DNA from 3 places in the Verrucosispora sp. WMMD1129 genome. Region 2 is predicted to be linked to each of the others. Evidence: predicted binding sites of a transcription regulator. Region 2 holds the regulator's gene; each other region holds the start of a gene.
What was found. The regulator HrcA, encoded in region 2, represses chaperone genes, less so after heat shock. The targets are predictions, from matches to a motif close to GGTTNGCACNCTCNNNNNGAGNGTGCNAACC.
Positions count from the first base shown of each region.

Region 1: a site for HrcA is predicted at 4,104-4,134, ahead of groL (chaperonin GroEL). Genes of this name have one in related genera too.
Region 3: a site for HrcA is predicted at 4,934-4,964, ahead of groES (co-chaperone GroES). Genes of this name have one in related genera too.

Region 1 is NZ_CP120741.1:3,952,772-3,960,061, forward strand. It holds gene O7624_RS18345 (GNAT family N-acetyltransferase) at 1-138, shown strand, start outside; gene paaN (phenylacetic acid degradation protein PaaN) at 192-1,865, shown strand; gene O7624_RS18355 (GNAT family N-acetyltransferase) at 1,929-2,459, opposite strand; gene O7624_RS18360 (cold-shock protein) at 2,671-2,874, shown strand; gene O7624_RS18365 (hypothetical protein) at 3,133-4,056, shown strand; gene groL (chaperonin GroEL) at 4,332-5,954, shown strand; gene O7624_RS18375 (hypothetical protein) at 6,058-6,300, opposite strand; gene O7624_RS18380 (S8 family serine peptidase) at 6,462-7,290, opposite strand, start outside.
Region 2 is NZ_CP120741.1:4,830,521-4,837,810, reverse strand. It holds gene O7624_RS22550 (serine hydrolase domain-containing protein) at 1-24, opposite strand, end outside; gene O7624_RS22545 (histidine triad nucleotide-binding protein) at 21-380, opposite strand; gene O7624_RS22540 (16S rRNA (uracil(1498)-N(3))-methyltransferase) at 426-1,160, opposite strand; gene dnaJ (molecular chaperone DnaJ) at 1,162-2,307, opposite strand; gene hrcA (heat-inducible transcriptional repressor HrcA) at 2,381-3,403, opposite strand; gene O7624_RS22525 (DUF4870 domain-containing protein) at 3,614-4,228, shown strand; gene hemW (radical SAM family heme chaperone HemW) at 4,256-5,479, opposite strand; gene O7624_RS22515 (enoyl-CoA hydratase-related protein) at 5,500-6,288, shown strand; gene O7624_RS22510 (hypothetical protein) at 6,407-7,290, shown strand, end outside.
Region 3 is NZ_CP120741.1:4,286,620-4,293,909, forward strand. It holds gene O7624_RS20025 (ATP-binding cassette domain-containing protein) at 1-93, opposite strand, end outside; gene O7624_RS20030 (substrate-binding domain-containing protein) at 197-1,291, opposite strand; gene O7624_RS20035 (class I SAM-dependent methyltransferase) at 2,261-3,478, opposite strand; gene O7624_RS20040 (DUF397 domain-containing protein) at 3,756-3,947, opposite strand; gene O7624_RS20045 (helix-turn-helix transcriptional regulator) at 3,938-4,738, opposite strand; gene groES (co-chaperone GroES) at 5,099-5,413, shown strand; gene groL (chaperonin GroEL) at 5,490-7,139, shown strand; gene O7624_RS20060 (molybdopterin-dependent oxidoreductase) at 7,285-7,290, shown strand, end outside.

The sequences.
Region 1 (7,290 bases), 880 kb from region 2:
CACGCACTTGCCCACGAGCCGGCCCTGACCGCGATCGACACCTGGAACGCGGCGGTCAACGATCACATGATCAGCATCAACGAGCAGCTCGGGTTCCGCCCGGTCGACGCCTGGACCGATTGGCAGCTGACCATCTGAAGTTGTGACACGCCCCTACTGATCTGAGGGCTTCGTGTTGCATGATGGCGAGCATGACGGAGACCCCGCACCCCCGCTACGACAGGCACGCCGAGACCCTCAACCGCGCGCTGACCGCGATCACGGAGCGGGGATACTGGTCCGCCTACCCGGAATCACCAAGCCCACGGGTGTACGGCGAGACCGCCACCGCCGACGGCAAGGCCGCCTTCGAGGCGTACCTGGGCGGGGACTTCCCGCTCGACCAGCCGGGTGACGGCGACCGGGTCGCCACCGAGCACAGCCCGTTCGGCGTCGCCCTGAACGTCCGCTACCCGCACGTCGACGCCGAACAACTGGTCACCGCCGCGTCAGCGGCGCTGCCCGCCTGGCGGGACGCCGGCCCGCAGACCCGGGTGGGTGTCTGTCTGGAGATCCTCGACCGGCTGCACAAGAACATCTTCGAGCTGGCCAACGCGGTGCAGTTCACAAGTGGTCAGGCTTTCGTGATGGCCTTCCAGGCCGGTGGTGCGCACGCCCTGGACCGCGCGCTGGAGGCGCTGGCCTACGCGTACGCGGAGATGACCCGGCACCCGGGCACCGCCGGCTGGGAGAAGGCCGCCGGCAAGGGCGACCCGCTGCGGATGTCCAAGACCTTCCACGTGGTGCCCCGGGGCGTGGCCCTCGTCATCGGCTGCAACACCTTCCCGACCTGGAACTCGTACCCGGGACTGTTCGCCTCGCTGGTCACCGGCAACCCGGTCGTGGTCAAGCCGCACCCGCGCGCCGTGCTGCCGCTGGCCATCACCGTGCGGTACGCCCGGGAGGTGCTCGCCGAGGCCGGCTTCGACCCGAACCTGGTGCTGCTGGCCGCCGAGGCCCCCGGCGAGAAGCTCGCCTCGACGCTGGCCCTGCACCCGGCGGTGAAGATCGTCGACTTCACCGGTTCCACCGAGTACGGCGACTGGCTGGAGGCGAACGCCCGCCAGGCGGCGGTGTACACCGAGAAGGCGGGGCTCAACACGGTGGTGATCGACTCCACCGACGACTTCGCCGGGATGTGCCGCAACCTGGGCTTCACGCTGACGCTCTACAGCGGGCAGATGTGCACCACCTCGCAGAACATCTTCATCCCCCGCGACGGCATCGACACCGACCAGGGGCACAAGAGCTTCGACGAGGTGGCCGGTGGCATCGCCGCGGCGGTCGGCAAGCTCACCGGTGACCCGGCCCGCGGGGTGGAACTGACCGGCGCGATCGTCAACGACGGGGTGCTGGAGCGGCTGAATGAGGTGACCAAGGTCGGTTCGCCGGTGCTGGAGTCGCGTACCGTCGAGCACCCCTCGTTCCCGGACGCCGTGGTGCGTACGCCGGCCATCGTGAAGTTGGACGCGGGCGACACCGAGACCTACTCGCGGGAGTGGTTCGGGCCGATCTCCTTCGCCATCGCCACCGACTCCACGGCGCACAGCCTGGAGATCCTGCGCTCGACCGTGGGCGAGAAGGGCGCCCTCACCGCGGCGGTCTACTCCACCGACGACGCGGTGCTGGACGCCACCGAGGCGGCGGCGATCGAGGTCGGGGTGCATCTGTCAGCCAACCTCACCGGCGGCGTCTTCGTGAACCAGTCAGCGGCCTTCTCCGACTTCCACGGCAGCGGAGCGAACGCGGCGGCGAACTCGGCATTGACCGACGGGGCGTACGTGGCGAACCGGTTCCGGGTCGTGCAGAGCCGCCGGCACGTCTGAGAGCTGATGCGGCTCCGGGGTCTTCCCCGGAGCCGCCCCGGGTCGGCGATCGTCCGTCGGGGTCTACGCGGCCCTGCGCATCTGGAGTTCGCGCAGGGTGGGGATGTTGGGGTGCGGGACGCGGACACCTGTGTCGACGAAACCCAGCCGCTGGTAGGCCCGGTAGGCGAGGTCGTTGCCGACCACGACCTCGAGCATCAGCTCGTTCCGTCCGCAGGCCCGGGACCAGTCCGCCACCCCACCGACCAGCTCCGCGAGCAGGCCGGTGCCCCGCCAGCTCGGAGTGATGTAGACGGCGTAGAGCACGGTCACTCCCGGCTCGGCCGGGTGTGCCATGCCACCGACGTGCCCGACGAGCCGGCCGCCCGGATCCGCCACGAACTGCGCCGTGTCGGGGCCGGCGGAGACCCGGGCGACCCGGGCGGCGTACTCGGCGTGTGGTCGGGCCGCGGCCTCGGCGATCGTCTCCAGGAAGGCCAGCGGCGCGTCCGCGAGCATCTCCAGGCGCAGCGCCCGCATGCGAGCTGTGTCGGCTGGCTCGACTCGGCGGATGACGGCCCGGCGCAGGGCCGTCCCGTCGGTGACGCTTGTCATGCCGGAATGCTTATCACAATGACGTACGACGATACGGACGACTGTAATACGCCCGATTTGTGGTCGTGCGCCGTCGTCACTCCTCGTGTAGCGTGCGATTTCGGTCACCCGTTTCAGTGGTCGTCGCCGACCGCCGAAACCGGTGGTTTCCGGGTGCCGGTTCGCTGGCGACCCGAGGTAGTGGAACGCCGTGCAGAGTGAGGAAAACACCGTGGCACAAGGCACCGTGAAGTGGTTCAACGCCGAGAAGGGCTACGGCTTCATCGCCGTCGACGGCGGGCAGGACGTCTTCGTTCACTTCTCCGCGATCGAGATGGACGGCTACAAGGCGCTGGACGACGGTCAGCGGGTGGAGTTCGAGATCGCCCAGGGCCAGAAGGGGCCACAGGCCGAGCGGGTGCGCGTCATCGCCTGAGCGCCGACCACCCACCCCCCACCGACCGATCGTCGTCGGGGTGGCGTGACCATCGCCGGAGGGGGCAGCGGTGCCGGCGCCCCACAAGGGAAGATCATGGGCCGAGCCAGCCGTCGCTGAGGAGGTCCCATGTCCGACCAGCCGCCCCCGACAGGTCCGCCCTCTCCGCCTCCGGGTGAGCCGCAGCCGCCCGCCGGATGGGTCGGTCAACCACCCCTCCCGGGCCAGCCCGCGTACGGTGCGCAGCCGGCTCATCCCATGCAGCCGTCCCACCCCGGCATGACGCCGTATCCCGGCCAGCCGTTCTACGGCTGGTACCCCCCGGGCGGCTACGGCCTCGACCCCTCCGACGCCCTGGTGACCCCGCCCGGGGCCGGGCTGGGCGGCTGGTTCGCCCGATGTGTGGGTGCCGCCCGCCGGGGGTGGCGACCCCTGCTGCCGATCCTCGTACTCACCCAGGCGCTGCCGGCCGCGGTGCTGTCGGTGCTCGTGTTGGCCGTGGACCCCTCGGCCCGCTGGGACGCCCAGCTCGCCAGCGACTCCGCCGCGCTGCCGGCGAACTTCTGGTCCGATCTCGCGACGCTCCTGGTCGTGGTGCTCGGTGGCAGCCTGCTGCTCGGTGTGGTGCAGGCCGTCGGCTGGGCCGCCGGCACCTGGGTGATCGCCCGGCAGGCGGTCGGCGAGTCGGCCGGCCTCGGTGCCGCCCTGCGCTACGGAGCGCGTCGGGCGCTCGGTCTGTGGGGCTGGACACTGCTCATCACCCTGATCATCACCTTCGGATTCTGTCTGTGCTTCCTGCCCGGCGTGTACGCGGCGTTCGCGCTGGCCCTGGCCGGCCCGGTCTACCTCTTCGAGCGGCACGATCCGCTCAGCAGGTCGCATCGAATGCTGCGTGACCGGCTGGGGCTGCTGCTCGGCCGGGTGGCGCTTGTGGGTGCCGCCGTGATCGGTTTCTCACTGGCCGCGAGCGTGCTGGAGTCGCTGGCGATCCTGCCGTTCGGCACCACTCCGTTGGACTCGCCGGGCACGGCGGTGGGCGCGGTGCTGACGATTGCGGTGGTCGCGGTGCTGACGCTGCCGGCGTACCTCGCGCAGCTGGTCGGGCTGGTCGTCACCTATGCCGAGCAGCGGGCACACGAGGGTCCGGTGAACGCCGCCCAACTGGCAGCCGAACTCGGCTGACCCGGGCCATCGTGCTTGCACTCGGCAGGGCAGAGTGCTAAACAAGTCATTGGCACTCGCATGGCGTGAGTGCCAGCTGGTCGGGACGGTGGGGCTGCGGTCGCGCTCGTGACATAACCACGGGTGGGGCACGTGGCCGGTCGTCGCGGGCTATCCGGCCCGGCCGAGGAGACGTCGCCGTCGCCAGGTGGCGACGTCCCAAGGTGCGTACACCAGACGGCCCATCCGGGGCACACACTCGGGTGGCCCGTGAGTGTCCAGGAGGACAACGCCGTATGGCCAAGATGATCGCGTTCGACGAAGAGGCGCGCCGCGGCCTCGAGCGGGGCATGAACCAGCTCGCCGACGCCGTGAAGGTGACACTCGGCCCCAAGGGCCGCAACGTCGTGCTCGAGAAGAAGTGGGGTGCCCCCACCATCACCAACGATGGTGTGAGCATCGCCAAGGAGATCGAGCTCGAGGACCCCTACGAGAAGATCGGCGCCGAGCTGGTCAAGGAGGTCGCCAAGAAGACCGACGACGTAGCCGGTGACGGCACGACGACGGCGACCGTCCTGGCCCAGGCACTCGTTCGCGAGGGCCTGCGCAACGTGGCCGCCGGTGCCAACCCGATGGCCCTGAAGCGGGGCATCGAGGCTGCGGTCGCCAACGTCTCGGAGGAGCTGCTGAAGCTCGCCAAGGACGTCGAGACCAAGGAGCAGATCGCCTCCACCGCCTCCATCTCCGCTGGTGACGCCAGCGTCGGCGAGATCATCGCCGAGGCGATGGACAAGGTCGGCAAGGAAGGCGTCATCACCGTCGAGGAGAGCAACACCTTCGGGCTGGAGCTGGAGCTCACCGAGGGTATGCGCTTCGACAAGGGCTACATCTCGGCCTACTTCATGACCGACCCGGAGCGTATGGAGGCCGTCTTCGACGACCCGTACATCCTGATCGCGAACAGCAAGATCTCGTCGGTCAAGGACCTGCTCCCGATCCTGGAGAAGGTCATGCAGGGCGGCAAGCCGCTGCTGATCATCGCCGAGGACCTGGAGGGCGAGGCCCTGGCCACGCTGGTGGTCAACAAGGTCCGTGGCACCTTCAAGTCGGTCGCCGTCAAGGCGCCGGGCTTCGGTGACCGCCGCAAGGCCATGCTGACCGACATCGCCATCCTCACCGGTGGCCAGGTCATCAGCGAGGAGGTCGGCCTCAAGCTGGACGCCGCCAGCCTCGACATGCTGGGCCGGGCCCGCAAGGTCGTGGTGACCAAGGACGAGACCACCATCGTCGACGGTGCCGGCGACGCCGAGCAGATCCAGGGTCGGGTCAACCAGATCCGGGCCGAGATCGACAAGAGCGACTCCGACTACGACCGGGAGAAGCTGCAGGAGCGGCTGGCCAAGCTGGCCGGCGGCGTTGCGGTGATCAAGGTCGGCGCGGCCACCGAGGTCGAGCTCAAGGAGCGCAAGCACCGCATCGAGGACGCGGTCCGCAACGCCAAGGCCGCCGTCGAGGAGGGCATCGTCCCGGGTGGTGGTGTCGCGCTGGTCCAGGCCGGCAAGACCGCCTTCGACAAGCTCGACCTGGCCGGCGACGAGGCGACCGGCGCGCAGATCGTGAAGATCGCGCTGGACGCCCCGCTGCGGCAGATCGCCGTGAACGCCGGCCTTGAGGGCGGCGTCGTGGTGGAGCGGGTCCGCAACCTCGACTCGGGTCACGGCCTCAACGCCGCGACCGGCGAGTACGTCGACCTGCTGGCCGCGGGCATCATCGACCCGGCCAAGGTGACCCGTTCCGCGCTGCAGAACGCCTCGTCGATCGCCGCGCTGTTCCTCACCACCGAGGCCGTCGTGGCGGACAAGCCGGAGAAGACCCCGGCCGCACCGGCTGGCCCGGGCGGCGGGGACATGGACTTCTGAGTCCAGCTCCAACGCCGGAAGGGGCGGGCCGCGTCAGCGGTCCGCCCCTTCCGCTTTGTCGGCGGTGGCCGGCCGACCCTGCGTCGGCGGTGGCGGCTGGTCGCTACGTCGGCAGTGGCCGCTGGTTCCGTCGCTTCCGCGCCCGGTCGTACGGTGGTCGGTGCTGAACCGGCTCGTCCACCAGGATGAGCGGCTCCTCGGGTGGCTCGTCCACACCGGTCATCTCGGCCAACTGCTCGGCGTCGCCGTAGTCGAGCCGGTCGATCGGCAGTTGGCCGGGGACTCCGTGGACCGCAGCCCCGGTGGTTGGTGGGGCTTGCCGGGCCTGATCGTCGTCCGTGCTCATCGCTGCCTCCTCTACCGAAACGGTAGGGGCGTGCCGAGCACCGGGATGGGCGATTGGCATTATCGGGATCTATTTGCTATTTGCGCTTTTGCGGTGGCCAAGGGCGCTACGTCCGGAAGAAGACACGTCCGGTCCGAACGCCGCTACCGCCCGAATGACGATCAGTCACGGGCCGCCGACACGGCCGCGTACGCGTCGACCAGACCGGCACCCACGATGTTCGCCGGGCCGCCACATTCGTCGGTCCGCGCCCGGGCCGGGTCGTTGGTCTCGATCGGGTCGGCCGTGTCGCGGAGGATCCGCCGCGTCCGGTCAAGGTCGCCGACGAGTTCCGGGTTGGCTGACCACATCAACGCGACCACACCAGCCACCTGTGGTGTGGCCATCGAGGTGCCGTCGAGCACGGCGTACCCGCCGCCGGGCATCGCGGAGAGGACCTCCGCCCCCGGTGCCATCAGATCCGGTTTCGTCACTCCGGCGATCGTCGGGCCACGTGAGGAGAAGGCGGTGACCCGCCGCCGGTCGTCCACCGCGCCAACGGTCAGCACGTCCGCGTACGGTGCGGGCGGGTCCTGCACGGAGCCGCAGAACGGGCCGGTGTTGCCGGCCGCCGCGACGACGAGAATCCCGGCGGCCTCCAGCGCTGCGGTGGCCGGCCGCAGCGCCGAGGGATCGCAGCCTTCGATCGGTGGGCAGCCCCACGAGTTGGTCAGGATCTCCGGCGCCCGGGCGGGCCGCCCCTGTCGGAACGGGTCGCCGCCGAGCGGGAAAGGCGCCAGCATGAACTGGAGGCAGTCGAGGTAGGCGGCCGGGTTCCCCAGATTGCGGTCGAGGTTGACGCAGCCGACCCACCGCGCGCCGGGGGCCACACCGATGCCGTCCCGCCCGACGGCGCTGCCCATCGTGTGGGTGCCGTGTCCGCTGCGGTCGGTCGGTGCCCCACTGCCGTTCCACGGGTCGAACCACGAGTCGTCGCCGCCCCGGAAACCC
Region 2 (7,290 bases):
GGTGCGGCCGGCGGCGGAGGTCATCCGAGACTCCGGGCCAGCATCGGGCCGAGCGGGGCGCCGCCGAGCACGTGGGCGTGCACGTGGAAGACCTCCTGGCCGCCGTACGCCCCGGTGTTGAACATCAGCCGGAACCCGTCGCCGAGCAGGCCCTCGTCCTCGGCCACCGCGGCGGCGGTGGCCAGCATCTCGCCGGCCAGCGCCGGGTCACCCTGGCCGAGCGTGGCCACGTCGGCGTAGTGCTCCTTCGGTACGACCAGCACGTGTACCGGTGCCTTCGGGTCGATGTCGCGGAAGGCGAGCGTGGTGGGCGTCTCGCGGACCACGGTGGCCGGAATCTCTCCGGCGACGATGCGGCAGAACAGACAGTCGCTTCCCATCCGGGCAGTGTAAGGAAGGGTTCCGCGGCGACGTCCGCGCGACGCTCACCAGCGCAGCAGGCGGGTGGCGAGGACCGCCAGGGCGGCCACGCCCGCGGTGGAGGTGCGCAGCACCGAGCTGCCGAGCCGTACCGGTCGGGCGCCGGCTTCCTGGAAGGCCGACAGCTCGTCCGGGGTGATGCCGCCCTCCGGCCCCACCACCAACACGATTTCGCCGTGTTCGGGCAGCTCGACTGTGGTCAGCCGGTCGGTCGCCTCCTCGTGCAGCACGTACCCGGCCGCCGCCCCGGCGATCCGGCGCGTCACCGATGCGGTGCTCTCGTCCGGCGCTCCCGCCACCACCGGCAGCCACGCCCGCCGGGCCTGCTTCGTCGCTTCCCGGGCGGTAGCGACCCACCGGCTGCGGGCCCGTACGCCCCGGTCGCCGCGCCACTGCACCACCGAGCGCCCCGCCGCCCAGGGGACCAGCTCGTCCACGCCCGCCTCGGTCATCGCCTGCACGGCCAGCTCGCCCCGGTCGCCCTTGGCGATGCCCTGGACCACCACCAGCCGCGGGTTCGCCGCGTCGACGTACCCCCGGTCGGTCACGTCGAGATCGAGGGTGCCCCGGCCGACGGCGGTGACCATGGCGGTGGCCGTGCCGCCCCGCCCGTCGGCGAGCAGCACCTGCTCGCCGACGCGCAGCCGTTGCACGGTGGCGGCGTGGTGGCCCTCGGGCCCGTCCAGCACCATCGAGGCGGCGGTCGGCAGCGACTCGACGAGGAACAGCGGGGCGGACACGTCAGGCGTGGCCGTTGAAGGCGTCGCGCATGCGGGAGAAGAAGCCACCCTGCTTGGTCAGCTCGGCGACCTCTTCGCCGCGGGTCTTGGCGAAGTCGCGCAGCATCCGTTCCTGGTCGGCGTCGAGCTTGGTCGGGGTGCGCACGTCGAGGTGGACGTAGAGGTCACCCCGGCCGGCGCCGCGCAGGTGCGGTACGCCTCGGGCCCGCAGCCGCAGGGTGCTGCCCGGCTGGGTACCCGGCTTGACGTCGACCGGTTCCTCGCTGTCGAGCGTCTTGATGGTCAGCCGGGTGCCGAGTGCGGCGGCGGTCATCGGCACGGTGACCCGGCAGTGCAGGTCGTCGCCCTTGCGGGAGAAGACGTCGTGTGGCCGTTCGTGGATCTCCACGTAGAGGTCCCCGGCGGTGCCGCCGCCCGGGCCGACCTCGCCCTGCTGGGCGAGGCGGATCCGCATGCCGTCCTCCACCCCGGCGGGGATCTTGACGGTCAGCGATCGGCGGGTGCGTACCCGGCCGTCGCCGGCGCAGGTCGGGCAGGGGCTCGGGATGGTGGTGCCGTAGCCCTGGCAGACCGTGCACGGGCGAGCGGAGACCACCTGCCCGAGGAAGGTGCGCTGCACCGACTGCACCTCGCCCCGGCCACCGCACGCCTCGCAGGTGGCCAGGTGGGTGCCGGCGGCGGTGCCGGCACCGGAGCAGGTGGTGCAGAGTACTGCGGTGTCGACGGTGATCGGCGCCTCGACGCCGAAGGCGGTCTCCTGGAGGTCCAGCTCCAGTCGCAGGATCGCGTCGGCGCCGGGGCGGGTACGCGGACGCGGGCCCCGCCCGGCGCCCGTGGCGCCCCCGAAGAACGCGTCCATGATGTCCTGGAAGCCGACGAAGGGGCCGGCCCCGCCGGGGCCACCCGGACCGCCGGGCCCGCCTCCACCGGGTGCCAGCGGGTCACCGCCCAGGTCGACGATCTGCCGTTTCCGATCGTCCGAGAGGACCTCGTACGCGGCGTTGATGTCCTTGAACTTCTCCTGTGCCTCCGGATCCGGATTCACGTCCGGATGGAATTGGCGCGCCAGCTTGCGGTAGGCGCGCTTGATCTCGTCATCGGAGGCACCCTTGCTCACGCCGAGAATGCCGTAGTAGTCCCTGGCCACTGCGTTCCGTGTCCTCGTGTTCGTCTCGAGTTACGCCGTTCGGCGGCGGCAGCCTGCCGTCGGCCCTGACTTGTCAGTTCTGGGCCAGCAGCTCGCCCACGTAGCGTGCCACGGCCCTCACCGTGGCGATGGTTCCGGGGTAGTCCATCCGGGTCGGTCCCAGCACGCCCATCCCCCCGACGATGGTCGCGCCCGGGCCGTACCCGGTGCTGACCACGGAGGCCGCCCGTAGGTTGTCGATCTCGTTCTCGTCGCCGATGCGCACCCGCAGGGTGCTCGGTTCCACCTCGCCGATGAGCTTGAGCAGCACGACCTCCTCCTCAAGAGCTTCGAGGATCGGACGCAACGAGCCCTGGAAGTCGAGCAGACCGCCCCGGGCGAGGTTGGCGGTGCCGGCCAGGGCGAGCCGCTCCTCGTGCCGTTCGACGAGCGTCTCCAACAGCACCGTGGACAGGGTGGTCATCGCCGGGCGCAGGTGCGGCACGGAGTCGTCGATGAGGGCCTGCACCAGCGGCGGGGTCTCCGACAGGCGGACACCTACGAGCTTCTCGTTGACCAGCCGGCGCAGGTCCAGTACGTCGTCGGCGAGGACCGGTGCGGGCAGCTCGACCAGCCGTTGCTCGACCCGACCGGTGTCGGCGATCATCACCAGCATCAGCCGGGTGGTGGAGATCGGCACCAGTTCCAGGTGACGCACCCGGGACCGGGCCAGGCTCGGGTACTGCACGACGGCGACCTGCCGGGTCAGCTGTGCCAGCAGCCGCACCGTGCGGTGCACCACATCGTCGAGATCGACGGCGCCGGCCAGGAAGCGCTCGATCGCTCGGCGCTCGGCCGGGCTTAGCGGCTTGACCCGGCTCAACCGATCCACGAAGAGTCGGTAGCCACGGTCGGTGGGCACCCGCCCCGCGCTGGTGTGCGGCTGACGGATGTAGCCCTCTTCCTCCAGCACGGCCATGTCGTTCCGGACGGTGGCCGGCGAGACACCAAGTTGGTGCCGCTCGACCAGCGACTTGCTGCCGACCGGCTCCTGGGTGGCGACGTAGTCCTCGACGATCGCCCGGAGCACGGCGAGCTTCCGGTCGTCCAGACCCATCCTTGCCACCTCCTGTCGCAGGTCAGCCCGCAGCGTCACGGCCACCAGAGGAACACTCTGGCACTCGACTGTAGCGAGTGCCAGTCTACGTCGGCGTCCCCCTCGACGCGATGATCAAGTCGGCCCGCTCGTCATCGAACCGATCGGCGGGTTGACACTCGCCGGTGTCGCTCTGGTGCGCCGTTGCCGCTGGCACCTACCGTGACCTCCATGACTGAACCACCTCGTCCCCCGGACTCCGGCGACGAACCCACGACACCACTGTCCGGTTCGCCAGGCCAGGGCGGCTATCCCCCGCCCGGCGGTTATCCCCCGCCCGGCGGCTATCCACCTCCCACCGGCGACCAACCGCCGCCGGCCGGCTACCCGCCGCCCGGGGGCTACCCGCCGCCCGGCGGTTACCCTCCCCCACCCGGAGCCCCCGGTGTCGGCTACCCGACCGGCGGTTACGGCGCTCCCGGCGGTGGCTACGCCAACAACGAGGACAAGACCTGGTCCCTGATCGCCCACTTCGGCGGCCCGCTCGGCGTGGTCGTCGGTGGCGGGCTCTTCGGCTGGGTGGCGCCGCTGATCGCGATGATGACCCGCGGGCAGCAGTCCCCGATCGCCCGGGCCCACTCGGTGGCCGCGTTGAACTTTCAGCTCACCTGGGCCATCGTCGGTGTGCTGAGCTGGGTGCTCACCATGATCACCTGTGGCATCCTGTTCTTCGCGCCGATCATCGCCGGGATCGTGCCGGTGATCTTCGGCATCATCGGCGGGGTCAAGGCCAACGACGGGGTGCTCTACCAGTACCCGATGAGCTACTCGTTCGTGAAGCGCTGACCGCGCGGGCCGGCCGGATGACGGGGGTCAGGGCAGCAGGTCGCGGACCACGGCGTCGGCGAGCAACCGGCCGCGCAGGGTGAGCACGGCGCGGCCGGCGGCGTGGGCGGGCTCGGCGAGCAGGCCCTCGGCCAACGCCCGCGCCGCACCCGCCCGCCCGGCGTCGGTCAGCACGTCCAGCGGCAGGCCGGAGGCCAGCCGCAACCGGAGCATGACGTCTTCCATGTGCGCCTCGTCGCCGGTGAGCACCTCCCGGGCCTGCCCGGGTGACGCCCCGGCGGCGAGGCGTTGCGCGTACGCGGCGGGATGCTTGACGTTCCACCAGCGCACCCCGCCGACGTGGCTGTGCGCCCCCGGCCCGAGGCCCCACCAGTTCCCGCCGGTCCAGTAGAGCAGGTTGTGCCGGCAGCGCGCGGCTGGCGTACGGGCCCAGTTGGAGACCTCGTACCAGGAGAAACCGGCCGCGCCGAGGGTGGACTCGGCGGCCAGGTAGCGGTCCGCGGCGACGTCCTCGTCCGGGTACGGCAGCTCGCCACGGCGCATCCGGGCGGCCAGCCGGGTGCCGTCCTCGACGATCAGGGCGTACGCGCTGACATGGTCCACGCCTGCGGCGACCACCTGGTCCAGCGAGGCGGCGAAGTCCTCGGCCCGCTCCCCCGGCGTTCCGTAGATCAGGTCGAGATTGACGTGGTCGAAGCCGGCGTCACGGGCCTCCAGCGCGGCGGCGGTGGCCCGGCCGGCGTGGTGCCGGCGGTCGAGCACGGCGAGCACCCCGGGCGCGGCCGACTGCATGCCCAGCGAGATCCGGGTGTACCCGGCCGCGCGCAACTCCTTCAGCGAGGCGGGCGTCACCGACTCGGGGTTGGCCTCGGTGGTCACCTCCGCGTCGGTGGCCAGCCCCCAGGTCCGGTCGATCGCGTCGAGGATGCGGGCCAGGTCGTCGGCGGGCAGCAGGGTGGGGGTGCCGCCACCGACGAAGACCGTCTCCACCCGGGCCGGTGGGGTGTCGTCCAGCACCCGGGCGGCGAGCGCCAGTTCCGCCAGCACTGCGTCGGCGTAGCCCTCCCGGCGCGCGCCGCCGCCCAACTCGTCGGCGGTGTACGTGTTGAAGTCGCAGTAGCCGCAGCGGCTCGCGCAGAAGGGCACATGCACGTAGACCCCGAAACCCCGGACGGCTACGGACGCACGGGCGGACGCGGGCAGCGACCCGTCGGCGGGGACGGGCTCGCCTGCTGGAAGGACGCCGGGCATGGCCACTAGTGTGCCCTGGCATGACCTCTCCCGACGTGTTCGTGCGGGTCGCCACGGCCCACGGGGTGACCACGCTCACCCTGGACAGTCCGCACAACCGCAACGCGCTCTCCACGCCGCTGATGACCGAACTGCTGGCCGGGCTGGCCGCCGCGGTCGCCGACGACGCGGTCCGGGTGATCGTGCTCGACCACACCGGGCCGGTCTTCTGCTCCGGCGCCGACCTGAAGGAGACCGCGGCGGCGTACGCCAGCGGCACGGTGCCCGCCGGGATGCTGGGTGACGTGCTCGCGGCGGTCTGGGAGTGCCCGAAGCCGGTGCTGGCGAGAGTCGCCGGCCCGGCCCGGGCCGGCGGACTGGGCCTGATCGCGGCAGCCGACCTGGCGGTCTGCGCGGCCGAGGCCACGTTCGCCTTCACCGAGGTGCGGATCGGGGTGATCCCCGCGGTGATCTCCGCGACGGTGCTGCCCCGCCTGACCACCCGGGCGGCAGCCGAGCTGTACCTGACCGGCGACACCTTCGACGGCCGGCGGGCCGCCGAGATCGGCCTGGTCACCGCCGCGGTGCCGGCCGCGGAGCTGGATGCCGCGGTGCGGCGGTACTGCGACTCGCTGGTACGCGGGGCCCCGTCGGCGTTGGCCGGCGCGAAGCGACTGCTGCGCCGACCGGCCGCCGTCGACCTGCGCGCCGACCTGACCGAGCTGGCCGAGGTGTCCACCGGGTACTTCCTGTCGGCGGACGGCGTCGAGGGGGTCACCGCGTTCCGGGAGAAGCGGCCGCCGCGCTGGGTGGCGGAACTCGGTGGGTGAGGTACGGCCGGGACGGGGAACCTCGCGTTGCGCGTAGGTGCCGCGGGAGGTGGGAACCGGTCGGACGACCCGAACATGTCGATGAGGGACGTACGCTTGGCGGACCTTGACACAGGAGGTGCGGGTGCGAACTCGGGCTGTCGCGACGGGCTTCGTGGTCCTCGTCCTGATCGTCGCGATCGGGACGATCGTGGCGTTGAGGCAGGCCGGTGAGGGGCTACGGCTGCCGCTGGCCGGCCGGGCCTGCACGGTCCAGGCCGACGGCGAGGTGACGCTCGACTCGCAGCAGATGGCGAACGCGGCGACCATCGCGGCGATCGGCGTGCAACGCGAGATGCCGGAGCGGGCGGTGGTGGTGGCGCTGGCCACCGCGTACCAGGAGTCCGGGTTGCGCAACCTGACCGGTGGTGACCGCGACTCCGTGGGGCTGTTCCAGCAGCGACCGAGCCAGGGTTGGGGCACACCGAAGCAGATCCGCGACCCCCGGTACGCGGCGGGGAAGTTCTACGCGGCGTTGAAGAAGGTGCGCGGCTGGGAGGACATGCGGGTCACCGACGCCGCGCAGAAGGTGCAGCGCTCGGCCTTCCCCGAGGCGTACGAGAAGTGGGCCGACGAGTCGCAGGTGCTCACCCGGGCGCTGCTCGGTCACGCCAGCACGGCGGTCACCTGCGCGGTGGGCGGCGATCCGGTGATGCGCGGCGCCGCCGCCATCGCCGCGCTGACCGAGGGGCTGGCGCTCGACTGGGGCCTGGTGGCCTTCACCGACGACGACCGGCAGGTGGGCAGGAGTTACTTCACCTCTGCCGTCGACAGTTCCGGCAACCCGACCCTGCTGAAGGTGGGGATCAACGAATCGCCCTCCGCCGAGGGTGTGCGGGCCGGCTGGCGGTACACGCACTGGCTGGTCTCCCACGCGAAGGAGCACGGGGTGAAGCGGGTGACCTACGACGGCCGGGAGTGGACCGCCAAGCGCGGCGACTGGAAGCGCCTGCCGGACAGCGA
Region 3 (7,290 bases), 540 kb from region 2:
CGGGTAGGCGGCGAAGGCGACATCGCGTAGAACCTGGACGGGACCGAAACTCTTGTCGATCCCGCGTAGCTCCAGCAGAGGGGTCGCGGACACGGGGTTCTCCTTTGTCACGGAGGGAGATCGGGGCCCGTCCAGCGGCGGCACGCCGCCCGGCACGGGGTTACCGTGCCGGGCGGCGCCGCCTAGGCGGGTGAGGTCAGCTGATGCCCGCTTCGGTGCAGAGCGCGGCGAAGTTGCCGGTGCAGACCTCTTCCTTGGTCACGAAACCGTCGGCGATGACGTCCTTGACGTTCTCCTTGTAGATCGCCTGCGGGGTGAGCAGGACGGCGGGGACGTCACGGTTGCCCTCGGGGTCCTTGACGGTCTGGCCGGTCTCCTTGCGCTCGCCCTTGGCCAGCGCGATGGCCAGCTCGGCGGCGGCGTCGGCCTCCTGCTTGACGGCCTTGTAGACGGTCATGCACTGGTCACCGGCGAGGATGTTCTGCAGGCCCTGCGTGGTGGCGTCCTGGCCGGTCACCGGAACCTTGCCGTTGAGCTTGTTCTTCTTCAGCACCGAGATGGCGGCGTTGCCGAGGCCGTCGTTCGCGGCCAGCACACCGTCGATCTTGCCGCCGGTCTGGGTGAGCATCTGCTCGAAGATCGTGGCGGCCTGGGCGTTGTCCCAGTCCGGCACGGACTGGTCCGGGCCCTTGACGTACTCGTTGGCGTCGAACTTGGGCTTGAGGATCGAGTCGTAGCCGTTCTTGAACAGGGTGGCGTTGTTGTCGGTCGGCGACCCGTTCAGGTACGCCACGACCGGCTTCTCCGCCTTCTGGTCGGTCAGGCACTTGGCCAGGCCCTCGCCCTGGAGCTTGCCGACGGCCTCGTTGTCGAAGCTGACGTAGTACTCCGCCGAGCCGCCGAGGGTGAGGCGGTCGTAGTCGATGGTGGCGACGCCCTGCGACTTGGCCTTGTCGAGGACGGCCTTGCCGGTGCCGGAGTCCAGGTTCACGATCATCAGCGCGGTGACGCCGCTCGTGATCATCTGGTCGGCGATGGTCTGGAACTGGGTCTTGTCACCCTGGGCGTTCTGGATGTCCGCCTTAACGCCGGCAGCATCGAAGGCGGCCTGGAGGAACTTGCGGTCGGCGCCCTCCCAACGGGCGGAGGACTTGCTGTCCGGCAGGATCACGCCGATCTTCGGGGTCACGTCGGAGCCGGCCTGGTCGCCGCCGGACTCGTCGCCACAGGCCGTCAGGCTGCCGAGGGCCAGCAGGCCCACGGTGCCGACGGCGAGGAAGCCCTTGCGCATGTGCAGGGTCCTTTCGAGGGTGGGGAAGGGGTGTCGGTGTGTTGTTTTGTTGTGTCCGGCAACGTATTGCGCGCCACACGCCAGCACAAGGGTGCGCCGGTCATGAGTTTGTTGTCAGCGGTAACAATTCAGCAACGCCCTCGACATCGCGCCGCCACCGTGCGTGTTCCGGCGCCCCGTGTCCGTTCGACTCCTGACGCGCCGAGGGGATCGGACGCAAGCGCTGCTGTCGACGGGCAAATGCTGCCGCGGGCGTGCGCCAAGTCGGTCCTGTGGCAAGCGGGAGACGCGACCCACCTCAGGGTCGAGCCGACCTACCAGGTCCGCGCGGTCTTGTTAGGGCTCGGGTGAGGGGAAGCGATGGCAGCGTCTGGTCGCAAAGCGTATCGGGGGTAGCGACCAAGCCTGACGTCGAGTACAGTCCTCATCTGTCAGATGTGAATTGACCATAGTGACGGTGGCTACTGGAAACGGATTTGGCTCTGGTCGATTCATATTCCGCACCTATATGCGCTGGGTCCCTTGCTCGGAGGCTGGAGCCTCTGGTTCTTGGGGTTTGGTGCAGGGGGAGGTCAAAGTTGCGTTTACTAAAGCGGGTAGTAGTTGCTGCATCGGTGGCTGCTGCCGTCGGGGGAGGCTCGGTGCTTGCTGCTCCTCAGCCAGCCTTCGCTGCGAGTGGCATGTCGTGCAACACCTCTAAGGATGGTAATGGGTTCTGGTTCCACTGCAGCGGGACCAAGAACCTTGCCAATACTTGGGTGAAGATCAATTGTGCCCCGATAACTCCCGGTGGTGGAAGCTTTAATGTAAAGGACACCTATCCGGGCACAAGGTACGCGCCTTGGAGCTTCGGCAAGAAGTTGGATTGCCAGAGCAGTGTTCATCGAGCCGGTAGTCCCGAGTGGGGGCCGAAGTAGGATTGAGGCGCCGAGAGGATGCTCCCGATTACCTGTTGCTCTTCAAGGAATGTTACGTCGTCAGTGGTAAAAAACTAGGTACTCGGTCCTGACAGATCAGGACCGTCGGGGTGCCTGTGAGCCGGGTGAGCACCAGGCTCGCCGGCTGGTCGCCGGCCAGCCGCAGGTCGCGCCGGAGCCGTTCGGGCTCCAGCGCGGAGCCGCGCTTGAGGATCTCCACCCGGCCGACCCGCCGTTCCCGCAGCAGCGCCCGCAGCCGCTTGAGGGAGAACGGCAGCACGTCGGTCACCTCCAGGCAGCGGGCGTACGGCGTGCGCCGGGCCGTGTCGGCGTAGAGGTAGGCGATGGTCGGGTCGGCGAGGGTGGCGTCCAGGTCGGCAGCCAGCTCGGCGATCAGGTGTGCGCGCACCACCGCCGGATCGGGGTCGTACACGAAACGCCGCACCGCCCCGACCGGCGCCTCGCGGGTGCCCGACCCCGCGAGCCGGTGCACCGACTTGCCGGTCAGCACGGTCGCGCGGCGGGAGACCTCGGCCAAATCGCCGCACCAGAGGGCCGCTTCGACCAGGTCGCCGTCGACGCTCACCCACTCCGCCTCCGCGCCGGGCGGGATCAGCGCATGGTCGATCCCCGGCGCGACCTTCACCACCGTGCGCGGCACCCGTTCGGCCAGGCCGGTCACGAAGTCCCACGGCGGTGAGTACGAGTTCGGGTCGAAGATCCGGCGGCCGGTGCCGGCCCGGCGTCGGGCCGGGTCGCAGAAGACCGCCTCTACCCCTGTCACGTCGAACGCCGTCGCGTCGCCACACTCGACGGTGACCAGGTCGGCCAGCCCGGCGGCCTGGACGTTCGCCTCGGCCAGCGCAGCGGTGAGCGGGTCGGCTTCCACCGCGTACACCCGGATGCCGGTGCGGGCGGCGGCGAGCGCGTCGGCGCCCAGTCCGCAGCCCAGGTCGGCAAGCGTGCGCACCCCGGCGGCCCGCAGCCGCCGCGCCCGCCGGTCGGCGACGACCCGGCGGGTGGCCTGTTCCAGCCCCGACCGGGTGAAGAACATGCCGGCCGCCGCCGGCCCGAACTTGCCGACCGCCCGGCGGCGCAGCTCGGCCTGGGTCAGCGCCGCCGCCGCGAGCCCGCCGGGCACCCCGGCCGAGCGCAGCGCCACCGCCGCGGCCAGCGGATCACCGCCGGCCACCCCGGCCACCCCGGCCGCCGCGTCGAGCGCGGCCGACCCCTCGGGCGTACGCAACGCGGCGAACTGCTCCAGATCCACCCGCCTATTCTTCCGCCCCGCCCCCGCCTGCCCTGCCCGAGGCCCAGGCCGGCCTCTCGCGCCGGAATGCCGGCCGCGACTTGCGGCATATCGGGCCCTCCGGTGGGCTGGAGGGCGCGGGTTGCGGCATCCTGGGCTGTCAGCTCGGCGGGAGGGCGCGTCATGCCGCAACTCGCGCGTCCCCAGCGCGCGGGAGGGCGCGCGACCGCATGGCGAGCCCAGCCGGGGTGGGGCGGACCGGGTCGGCGCAAAAGGGGGAGCGCCGGGTCGGGGTTGGTCAGCGGGTGGGGGCGTGGGGGGCGATGAAGGCGCGCCAGGCAGCGGGGGTGAAGGCGAGCGCCGGGCCGGCCGGGTCTTTGCTGTCGCGTACGGCGACCACGCCGGGCAGGTTGTCGGCGACCTCGACGCAGGCGCCGCCGTTGCTGTTGCTGCGGGAGGACTTGCGCCAGGCGGCACGGGTCAGGTCCATGACTTCGCCACTTCCTCGATCAGGCGGGCGGACTGCCGGTGTGGCAGCGCCTCACCGGCCACAGTCTCCCAACGCCGCCCCAGGGCGGCAAGGTCGTTCGGGCCGTCCACTGTGTGCCCCCGGAGCTGGTTGTCCAGGTGCGCCACCTCGGTGCCGTCGGCCAGCCGGGCCAGCACGAAGGGGCCGTTGAGTCCGACGTACCACGGGGTCTCGGCCGGGATGATCCGCACCTGGACATGCGGGCGGTCACTGACGGCCAGCAGGTGTTCCAACTGCTCGCGCATGGTCGCGCGCTCGCCGACCTGCCGGCGCAGCACCTGCTCGTCGAGCACCGCGACGAGCTGCGGTGGCTCCTCGCGGGCGAGCACCTCCTGCCGGGTCATCCGGGCCAGCACCCGCTTCTCGATCTGCTCGTCGGTCAGCGGTGGACCGGCCCGGAGCATCGCCCGTGCGTACGCCTCGGTCTGGAGCAGGCCCGGCACCACCGCCGGGTCGTACCAGCGCAGCGCGACCGCCTCCCGCTCGATCTCGCCCCACGGCCGGAACCAGTCCGGCTCGGCGTGCAGCCGGATCAGCTCCAGCATCCCGACGAAGAGGCCACCGGTCTCCAGCACCTTGTCGAACCGGGCCAGGTAGTCGGCGCTGAGCTGGTTCGGGCCGATCTCCATCGCGCTCACTGCCGACGTGGAGTAGTTGATCATCTTGCTCAGCTCCTCCTGGCTGAGCCCGCGCACCTTGCGCGCCCGGCGCAACTGGTCGCGCAGGAACCCCAGGGTTGGTACGTCCGCCATGTGCCTGCCCTCCGTGACGTGGTCGCGCCGGAGAGTAAGGGGCGGTCGCCGGGCGAGGAAGAGACTGTCGGCGTGTTGCGGTAAACGCTGGCGAACGACGCCGGAAGAGTGGGTAAAAAGTGGCGGAGGGGCGGCGACACGAGGGTGGTGGATTGGCACTCTCCTTGACGGAGTGCTAGCCGAGGAATAACCTGCGATTAGCACTCTCACCCTGAGGGTGCCAACCTTCGGGCCCTGGTGTCCGGGGGTTGAACGCCAGGCGGACCGGCACCCGCGACGACGGCCCCGCCCGGTGGCATGTGGCAGATTGACGCCGGTCGGCATGCCGATCGGCAACGAAACCAAGTACCCCAGGAGGGTATGCCCGTGACTACCGCGACCAAGGTTGCGATCAAGCCGCTCGAGGACCGCATCGTGGTCCAGGCGAACGAGGCCGAGACCACCACCGCCTCGGGCATCGTGATCCCCGACACCGCCAAGGAGAAGCCGCAGGAGGGCACCGTCCTCGCTGTCGGCCCGGGCCGGATCGACGACAAGGGCAACCGCGTGCCGATCGACGTCTCCGTCGGCGACACCGTTCTCTACTCGAAGTACGGCGGCACCGAGGTCAAGTACGCCGGCGAGGAGTACCTGGTGCTCTCCGCCCGCGACGTCCTCGCGGTCATCGAGAAGTAAGTAAGACAGACCGATCAGTGTCGTTGCCCCGGTCCGGCTCGCCGGGCCGGGGCGACGTCGCTTCGAAGGGACATTCATGGCGAAGATCCTGAGCTTCTCGGACGACGCCCGGCACCTGCTGGAGCACGGTGTCAACGCGCTCGCTGACGCGGTCAAGGTCACCCTCGGGCCGCGCGGGCGCAACGTCGTCCTCGACAAGAAATTCGGTGCGCCGACGATCACCAACGATGGCGTGACCATCGCCAAGGAGATCGAGCTCACCAACCCGTACGAGAACCTCGGCGCGCAGCTGGTCAAGGAGGTGGCGACCAAGACCAACGACGTCGCCGGCGACGGGACCACCACCGCGACCGTGCTCGCCCAGGCCATGGTCCGCGAGGGCCTGCGCAACGTCACCGCGGGCGCCAACCCGGCCGGCCTCAAGCGGGGCATCGACGCCGCCGCCACCAAGGTCTCCGAGGCGCTGCTCGGCAAGGCCGTCGAGGTCTCCGACAAGAAGTCGGTCGCGCACGTCGCGACGATCTCGGCGCAGGACGCCACCATCGGCGAGCTGATCGCCGAGGCGATGGAGAAGGTCGGCCGCGACGGTGTGATCACCGTCGAGGAAGGCTCCGCCCTGCACACCGAGCTGGACGTCACCGAGGGCCTCCAGTTCGACAAGGGCTTCATCTCGCCGAACTTCGTCACCGACGCGGAGTCGCAGGAGTCCGTCCTGGAGGACGCGTACATCCTGATCACCACGCAGAAGATCTCCGCGATCGAGGAGCTGCTGCCGCTGCTGGAGAAGGTTCTCCAGAACAACAAGCCGCTGCTCATCATCGCCGAGGACGTCGAGGGTCAGGCGCTGTCCACCCTGGTGGTCAACGCCATCCGCAAGACCATCAAGGTCTGCGCGGTCAAGGCGCCCGGTTTCGGCGACCGCCGCAAGGCGATGCTCCAGGACATGGCGATCCTCACCGGCGCCGAGCTGGTCGCTCCGGAACTGGGCTACAAGCTCGACCAGGTCGGCCTGGAGGTGCTGGGCAGCGCCCGGCGCATCGTGGTCGACAAGGAGAACACCACGATCGTCGAGGGTGGCGGCCAGGCCAGCGAGGTGACCGACCGGGTCGCGCAGATCCGCAAGGAGATCGAGGCCTCGGACTCCGAGTGGGACCGGGAGAAGCTCGCCGAGCGGCTGGCCAAGCTCTCCGGCGGTGTCGCGGTGGTCAAGGTCGGCGCGGCCACCGAGGTCGAGATGAAGGAGCGCAAGCACCGCATCGAGGACGCCATCGCCGCGACCAAGGCCGCGGTCGAGGAGGGTACGGTGCCCGGCGGCGGTGCCGCCCTGGCGCAGATCCTGTCGGTGCTCGACGACGACCTCGGCTTCACCGGCGACGAGAAGGTCGGCGTGTCGATCGTGCGTAAGGCGCTTGTCGAGCCGCTGCGCTGGATCGCCCAGAACGCCGGCCACGACGGCTACGTCGTCGTGCAGAAGGTCTCCGGCAGCGACTGGGGCCACGGCCTCGACGCCGCCGTCGGCGAGTACGTCGACCTGACCAAGGCCGGCATCATCGACCCGGTCAAGGTGACCCGCAACGCGGTCACCAACGCCGCGTCGATCGCCGGTCTGCTGCTCACCACCGAGAGCCTCGTGGTGGAGAAGCCGGCTGAGCCGGAGCCCGCCGCGGGTGGCCACGGCCACTCGCACGGCCACGGTCACAGCCACCAGCACGGCCCGGGCTTCTGAGCCTGCCGTACGCCGAACGTGGGGCGCACCGTCGACGAGACGGTGCGCCCCACGCGCATGAGCGGGACCGGCCTACCGGTGACGAGAGGTTACGGAACGCCGTCGTCGACTACCGGACCGTCGGGCGGTGGGAAACACTGGGCGGGTGAGC